Regions from separate parts of the Mesorhizobium sp. M0195 genome, predicted to be linked through region 1. Evidence: predicted binding sites of a transcription regulator. Region 1 holds the regulator's gene; the other holds the start of a gene.
What was found. The regulator LexA, encoded in region 1, represses DNA repair genes until DNA is damaged. The targets are predictions, from matches to a motif close to TGTTCNNNNTGTGTTCNG.

Region 1 (3,416 bases):
CTGGGTGCCGCACAGAAACCGGCGGATGCCGGTGCCGGCCGCATAGCCTGGCTCGAAGGCGAAGGGTCGTGCATGGCCCCACCAGCCGGTGAGCGGCTGCTGGATGTCGGAAAGATGCCGCTCAGCCGCATAGATGAAGGCAGGCGCGCCCGGGCCGCCATTCAGATATTTATAGGTGCAGCCAACGGCAAAATCGGCGTTTGCTTTGTCGAGCTCGACTGGCATCGCGCCAGCGGTGTGGCAGAGATCCCAGACGATCATCGCCCCGGCTTCCTGGGCCGTGCGCGTCAGAGCCGGCATGTCGCGCAGTTCGCCCGATTTGTAGTTGACGTGATTGACCAGCACCACGGCGGTGCGATCGTCGATCAGCTCCTCGATGGTCGGCGCGTCGACCCCCGAGAGGCGCAGCAGCGCATCTTTTCGCGTCGAAACCACACCCTCAGCCATGTAGAGGTCTGTCGGAAAACTATCTCCCTCGGCGACGATGGCCTGCCGCTCCGGTCGCATGGCCATGGCCGCGTGCAGCAGCTTGTAGATGTTGACCGACGTCGTGTCGCAGACCACCGTCTGGCCGACCGCGGCACCGATCAGGCGCCCGAGCTGGTCGCCAAGTTCAAGCGGCATGTTGAACCAGCGGGCCGTGTTCCATGCGCGGATGAGATCATGCGACCATTCTTCGGTCGCGGCCTTGCGCAATTCATCGAAGGCGGCACGTGAAGCAGCTCCTAGCGAATTGCCGTCGAGATAGATCACTCCTTGCGGCAACACAAAGCGGTCGCGCATCGCGCGCAGCGGATCCGCGGCATCCATCGCCTTTACGGCCACGAGATCGGGAATTCCCGTCATGATTTGCCTGCTCCCTCAAAAAAATCCAACGCAACGCCGGACACGCATCAACTGTTCTTCCATTACCGGGTAGCGCGTAGCAAGGCTCCACCGGCGAGAAGCAGCCTGACCAGGCGGTGGAAACCTGGAGTTAGCCCGAGGTTGGCGTTTTGAGTTCGTTTCGTTCACGGTGCATTGACCAAACAGCACCAGTCGATACGGGTTCAATTCCGTGCCCTTTGCCGACCGACGGCCGATGCCAGTGCCGCCTTCAAGGAGGCCAGAACGGCGCAAACGAAAGCAGAATCAAGGGGATGAGGCTCGCGGCGGTGAAAATACGGTACGCCGGTAGGGGACGTCGTTTGTTTCCCGAGCCTTAACGCATTCATTAAACTTTAAACAGTTGCGGAACACAACTGGAACAGATAGTGTCTGTTCTGGGTTTGTTTTCTGATTCTGTTGGGGGTCGCTATGCTGACACGCAAACAACACGAACTGCTTATGTTCATCCACGAAAGGTTGAAGGAAAGCGGTATCCCACCTTCCTTCGACGAGATGAAGGAAGCGCTCGACCTGGCTTCCAAATCCGGAATCCACCGACTGATTACGGCGCTGGAGGAGCGCGGCTTCATTCGCCGTTTGCCCAACCGGGCCCGTGCGCTGGAGGTACTACGCCTGCCTGACTCGATCGCCCCCGGCCTCAATGCGGCACGCAAGTTCTCGCCGAGTGTCATCCAGGGCAGTCTTGGGCAAGGTGCCCCTCGGCAGGGCAAGCCCACATCGTCGCGCGTCCCTGCAGCCGGCAATGACGACGATGTCGTCGCCGCCGTTTCGATCCCGGTAATGGGCCGCATCGCCGCTGGTGTGCCGATCGATGCTATCCAGCACCAGACGCATTCGATTTCGGTGCCGCCGGATATGATCATGGGCGGCGAGCATTATGCGCTCGAGGTCAAAGGCGATTCGATGATCGAGGCTGGCATTTTCGACGGCGACACGGTGATCATCCGCAACGCCGATACGGCGAGCCCCGGTGAGATCGTGGTGGCCTTGGTCGACGAGGAGGAAGCGACGCTGAAGCGGTTCCGCCGCAAGGGCGCCTCGATCGCCCTGGAGGCCGCCAATCCGGCCTACGAGACGCGCATCTTCGGACCAGACAGGGTCAAGGTGCAGGGCAAGCTCGTTGGGCTGATCCGCCGCTACTGAGTTGCGCCCTTGGTGCCGGCTTTTGGATTGTCGGCTCTGCGGTATGGCGGCAGGCCGCGCGCCGCGCGTGAAAATTTCCGCTGCACGTGCCAGGGCCGGTATGATTTTTCGACGGCGAAGCGGATTTCGGCGCGTGTTGCCGCTTGTGGATCGAAATAGACGGCCGCACTTCCCGCGCGCGCCAGTTGCCGTTTGGTGACGACGAGGACCAGCCGGTCGTAGTAGCAGGGATTATGGGCGGTGGCGTCGTCGATGACGATCAAGCTGGCGAAGGCGCAGGCTGGCCGTGCGGTATCGCGGTCCTTGGCTTGCGCAATGATCGCGCCGGATGGATGCCTGGCGAGGCAGAGACCGTCCGTGCAAATGAACGGCATGCCCGGCGGTAGGTCGGCCGGATCGGCAATGTCGAATTGCGGATCGTTCTTTCCAGGTGTTTCCGGCGCGACGATAGCCTCTGATGTGAGCGCGCGTTTCCAGTTGTCGATCGTGAACTCATTCGGGCGTGCCCGGTTGACGGCGAGCTCACCGCTGCCGATCGGCAGCGCGACCAGCCGTGCGTCCTCCGAGATCAATACGTCGGGTACGCGCGTCTGCGTTGTCGTTAGCAAGCCGGCGAGCGCAAAAGGAAGTGCCGCGAGCCGCAACCAGGTCGTCGCCATGCTGGCAATGACGAGGGCGATCGTCACCAAAAGGACAGATCTCAGCGAAATCAGTCCGACCGCATCGATCGGCGAGCGCTCGGAGATCCACCCGGACAGGGCGATCATCGCCGTCAGCCCTTTGCCCATCACGTATAGGAAAGGCCCATCCGCGCCGAACGGCATCGCCAGCGCACTGAGGACGGCGAAGGGCATGACGACCAGTGAGACGATGGGCATGATGGCCAGATTGGCGAACAGGCTGAGCGGCGCCACGCGCTGGAAATGCCATATGGCGAAAAGCGCCGTGGCGCTCCCTGCAATGATCGAGGTCATCGCCAGGCCGCCCATGCCCAGCAGGACCTTTCGCGTGGCGAGGCGTAGCGGCGACCGCCGCGGCGGCGGCGTGGTGGCCCTGCCGGCGCGGTAGTCGGACCAGCCGGCATAGGCGCCGACAAGGGCCGCCGTCGCGGCGAAGGACATCTGGAAGCTCGGACCGACCACCTCGTGCGGCGACACCACGATGACCGCGATGGCCGAGATCGCCAGGTTGCGCATGGTGAGCGCGGCCCGGTCGAACAGCACGGCGATAAGCATCACCGCCAGCATGATGAAGCTGCGTTCGGCCGCTACCACAATGCCGGAAAAGACGAGGTAGGCCGCAATCGAAAAAAGCGCGGCGGCTGCGGCATATTTCTTGACCGGCCGTCGCGATGAGAAGTCGGGAAACAGCGCAAAGGCGCCGCG
Region 2 (3,416 bases), on a different contig from region 1:
GTAATTGAGGCCGAGCGTGACGAAACGGTCCTCGAATTCGCGCATCTGGAAGGAGGCGCGGACGAGAATCGCCATGTCGTTCAAGTTGTGCCTCTGGCGCTGGTAGGCCTCGATCGTCTCGCCGACGGCGCGGGCCTCCTCCTCGGAATCCCAGGCGGCGTGGACATGCACCTTCTCGTCGTCCTCGGCGATCTTTTCGGTGAACAGCGTCTTGCCGAAACGGCCCTCATTGTGGGCGATGAGGTGGGAGGCGGTGCCGAGGATGTGCGCGGTCGAGCGGTAGTTGCGCTCCAGCCTGATGATGGTGGCGCCGGGAAAATCCTTGTCGAAGCGCAGTATGTTGTCGACCTCGGCGCCGCGCCAGCCATAGATCGACTGGTCGTCGTCGCCGACGCAGCAGATATTTACGGTGGACAGGCGCGGGCTTCCCTCCCCCTCGAGGGGAGGGTGGCCGGGCGAAGCCCGGTCGGGTGGGGTCCGTGCGGCAGTGCTCGACCTACCGGCGGCAGTGCTCGACGCTCTAGCGGTGCCTTCTGCGGCAACCCCCTCCGCCCCCTTCGCGGGCACCTCCCCCTCAAGGGGGGAGGATTGCGGCCGTTGTGCCAGCAGCCGCAGCCACATGTACTGGGCGGTGTTGGTGTCCTGATATTCGTCGACGAGGATGTAGCGGAAGCGCTTGTGGTATTCCTTCAGCACGTCCGGATTGGCGCGGAAGATGCGGATCGGGTGGCATAGGAGATCACCGAAGTCGCAAGCGTTCAGCGTTTTCAGCCGCTCCTGATAGGCCGTGTAGAGCTCGCGGCCCTTGCCGTTGGCGAAGGCACGGGCATCGCCCTCGGGGATGTCGGCGGGACCGAGGCCCTTGTTCTTCCAGCCGTCGATCATCTGAGCGAACTGCTTGGCCGGCCAGCGCTTGTCGTCCAGTCCTTCGGCCTGGATGAGCTGCTTGATCAGGCGCACCACGTCGTCGGTGTCGAGAATGGTGAAGTCGGATTTGAGCCCGGCCAGCTCGGCGTGCCGGCGCAGCAGTTTCACTCCGATCGAGTGGAAAGTGCCGAGCCATGGCATGCCCTCGACATTGCCTTCGCCGATCAACAGGCCGATGCGCTGCTTCATCTCGCGCGCCGCCTTGTTGGTGAAGGTGACGGCGAGGATCTGCGAAGGGAAGGCTTTGCCGGTGGCAAGGATGTGGGCGATGCGGGTGGTGAGCACCCGCGTCTTGCCGGTGCCGGCGCCGGCAAGCACCAGCACCGGGCCTTCGGTGGTTTCCACCGCCAGCCGCTGCTCGGGGTTGAGGCCGTTGAGATAATCGGGCGCGTTGTTCTGGTTGCTGCGGGCAGCCATGGCGCGCGCGGCAATGCCCGACGGGGCCACAGGCCGCGCGTTCGGTTCGTCAAAAAAGGGCATGTCTTCCGAAAAGCCGGACATCTCTCCCCGAATGTAGTGATTCGGCCGCGAAAGGCCAGAAGCGTCTCCGTTTTGTTCTCTGTCCAGTCGGTAGACTCACAATCTGAATGGGTCTGCTAACCAAAACGCCGGGCTTGCGATGAGCCGGCGCTGCAAAACGCCGAGCTTGCTTGACAGGCGAGGCGGGCCGGAGAAAGTTGTGCTCGGGGCAGGAGCGCAATGCCGGGTTGCCCATGGACGCGTCGCGGAGCGCACCAGTCGAAGGAGCACCGTCTTGGCTGTGGTCATCACCTCCCTGATCCTTTTCCTCATCGGCCTGGCGCTTGGCGGCGGCGGTATCTGGCTCGTGACGCTGGGCGGCAGCTGGTATTACGTCATCGTTGGTCTAGCTTTCCTTGTCGCGGCCTGGCTGCTCTACAGGCGCAGATCCACCGCGCTGTGGCTCTACGCGGCGATCGTGCTCGGCACGCTCGCCTGGGCGGTCTGGGAGATCGGCTTCGACTGGTGGGAACTCGGTCCGCGCGGCGGCATCATCGTGCTTGTCGCGCTATGGCTGTTGACGCCATGGGCGCGGCGCGGGCTTACTGGTCCCGACGGACGCGCACCGCTTATCCTCGCCGTGCTGGCATCGCTTGCCGTCGCCGGTTATTCGATGACGGTCGATCCAAAGGATATTGCGGGTGAACTCAACACTGACAAGGTGACGCCGACGGCCGATCTCGGCGGCAATGTGCCGCCCGGCGAATGGCACTATTATGGCCGTACGCCCTATGGCCAGCGCTATTCGCCGCTCGACCAGATCACCCCGGAAAACGTCGCCAATCTGCAGCCGGCCTGGACCTATCAAACCGGCGACGTGAAAGGGCCCGACGACATCGGCGAGACGACCTATCAGGTGACGCCGCTGAAGATTGCCGACACGCTCTACATCTGCACGCCGCATAATTTCGCCATCGCCATCGATGCCGCAAGCGGCAAGGAGAAATGGCGCTTCGATCCACAGATCAAGCTCAACAAGGACCGCCAGCACCAGACCTGCCGCGGCGTGTCCTATTATGCCGACGCCAAGATCGCCGCCGGCCAGCCCTGCGCCACACGCATCTACCTGCCGACGTCCGACGCTCGGCTGATCGCCCTCGATGCGGTGAATGGCCAGGTCTGCCCCACATTTGCCGAGGGTGGCACGCTGAACCTGCTCGCCAACATGCCATATCCGAAGCCGGGCTATTATTATTCGACCTCGGCGCCGCTGATCGCCGCCAACAAGATCATCGTCGGTGGCGCGGTCAACGACAATTATTCGACGCAGGAGCCGTCCGGTGTCATCCGTGCCTACGATGCCGACACAGGCGCGCTGTTGTGGAACTGGGATTCCGGCAATCCGGACCAGACGACGCCGCTGCCGCCGGGCCAGACCTACACCAACAACTCGCCCAACATGTGGTCGACGGCAAGCGCCGACGAAAAGCTCGGCCTGCTTTATTTGCCGCTCGGCAACAAGACGCCGGACCAGCTCGGCGCCGGGCGCAGCGCCAATGACGAGAAATTCTCCTCGTCGATCACCGCGCTCGATCTCAACAGCGGACAGTTGCGCTGGGTACGGCAGACCGTGCATCACGACCTCTGGGACATGGACGTGCCGGCGCAGCCGACGCTGGTCGACATCACCACGGAAAATGGCGTGGTGCCGGCGCTGGTCGGGCCGACCAAGCAGGGCGACCTCTATGTGCTCGACCGGCGCAGCGGCGAGCCGATCGTTCCGGTCAAGGAAGTGCCAGCACCCGGCGGCGCGATCGAGGGCGACCATACCTCGCCGACGCAGCCGTTCTCGGACCTGAGCTTCAGTCCGAAACCGCTGACCGGCGCCGACATGTGGGGCATTACCATGTTCGACCAGCTGGCCTGCCGGATCGAGCTTCGGAAGTTGCGCTATGAGGGCCGCTATACCCCGCCATCGCTGCAGGGCTCGCTGATCTACCCCGGAAATTTCGGCACCTTCAACTGGGGCG

Region 2: NKJ12_RS15070 (ATP-dependent helicase) is a predicted target of LexA. The motif match lies at 1,470-1,487, and genes of this name have one in related genera.

What each region holds. Positions count from the first base shown of each region.
Region 1 covers NZ_JAMYSV010000018.1:81,691-85,106, forward strand. Annotated here, with positions in the region: gene kynU (kynureninase) at 1-846, opposite strand, end outside; gene lexA (transcriptional repressor LexA) at 1,297-2,031, shown strand; gene NKJ12_RS25950 (ComEC/Rec2 family competence protein) at 2,025-3,416, opposite strand, start outside.
Region 2 covers NZ_JAMYSV010000006.1:138,247-141,662, forward strand. Annotated here, with positions in the region: gene NKJ12_RS15070 (ATP-dependent helicase) at 1-1,428, opposite strand, end outside; gene NKJ12_RS15075 (glucose/quinate/shikimate family membrane-bound PQQ-dependent dehydrogenase) at 1,682-3,416, shown strand, end outside.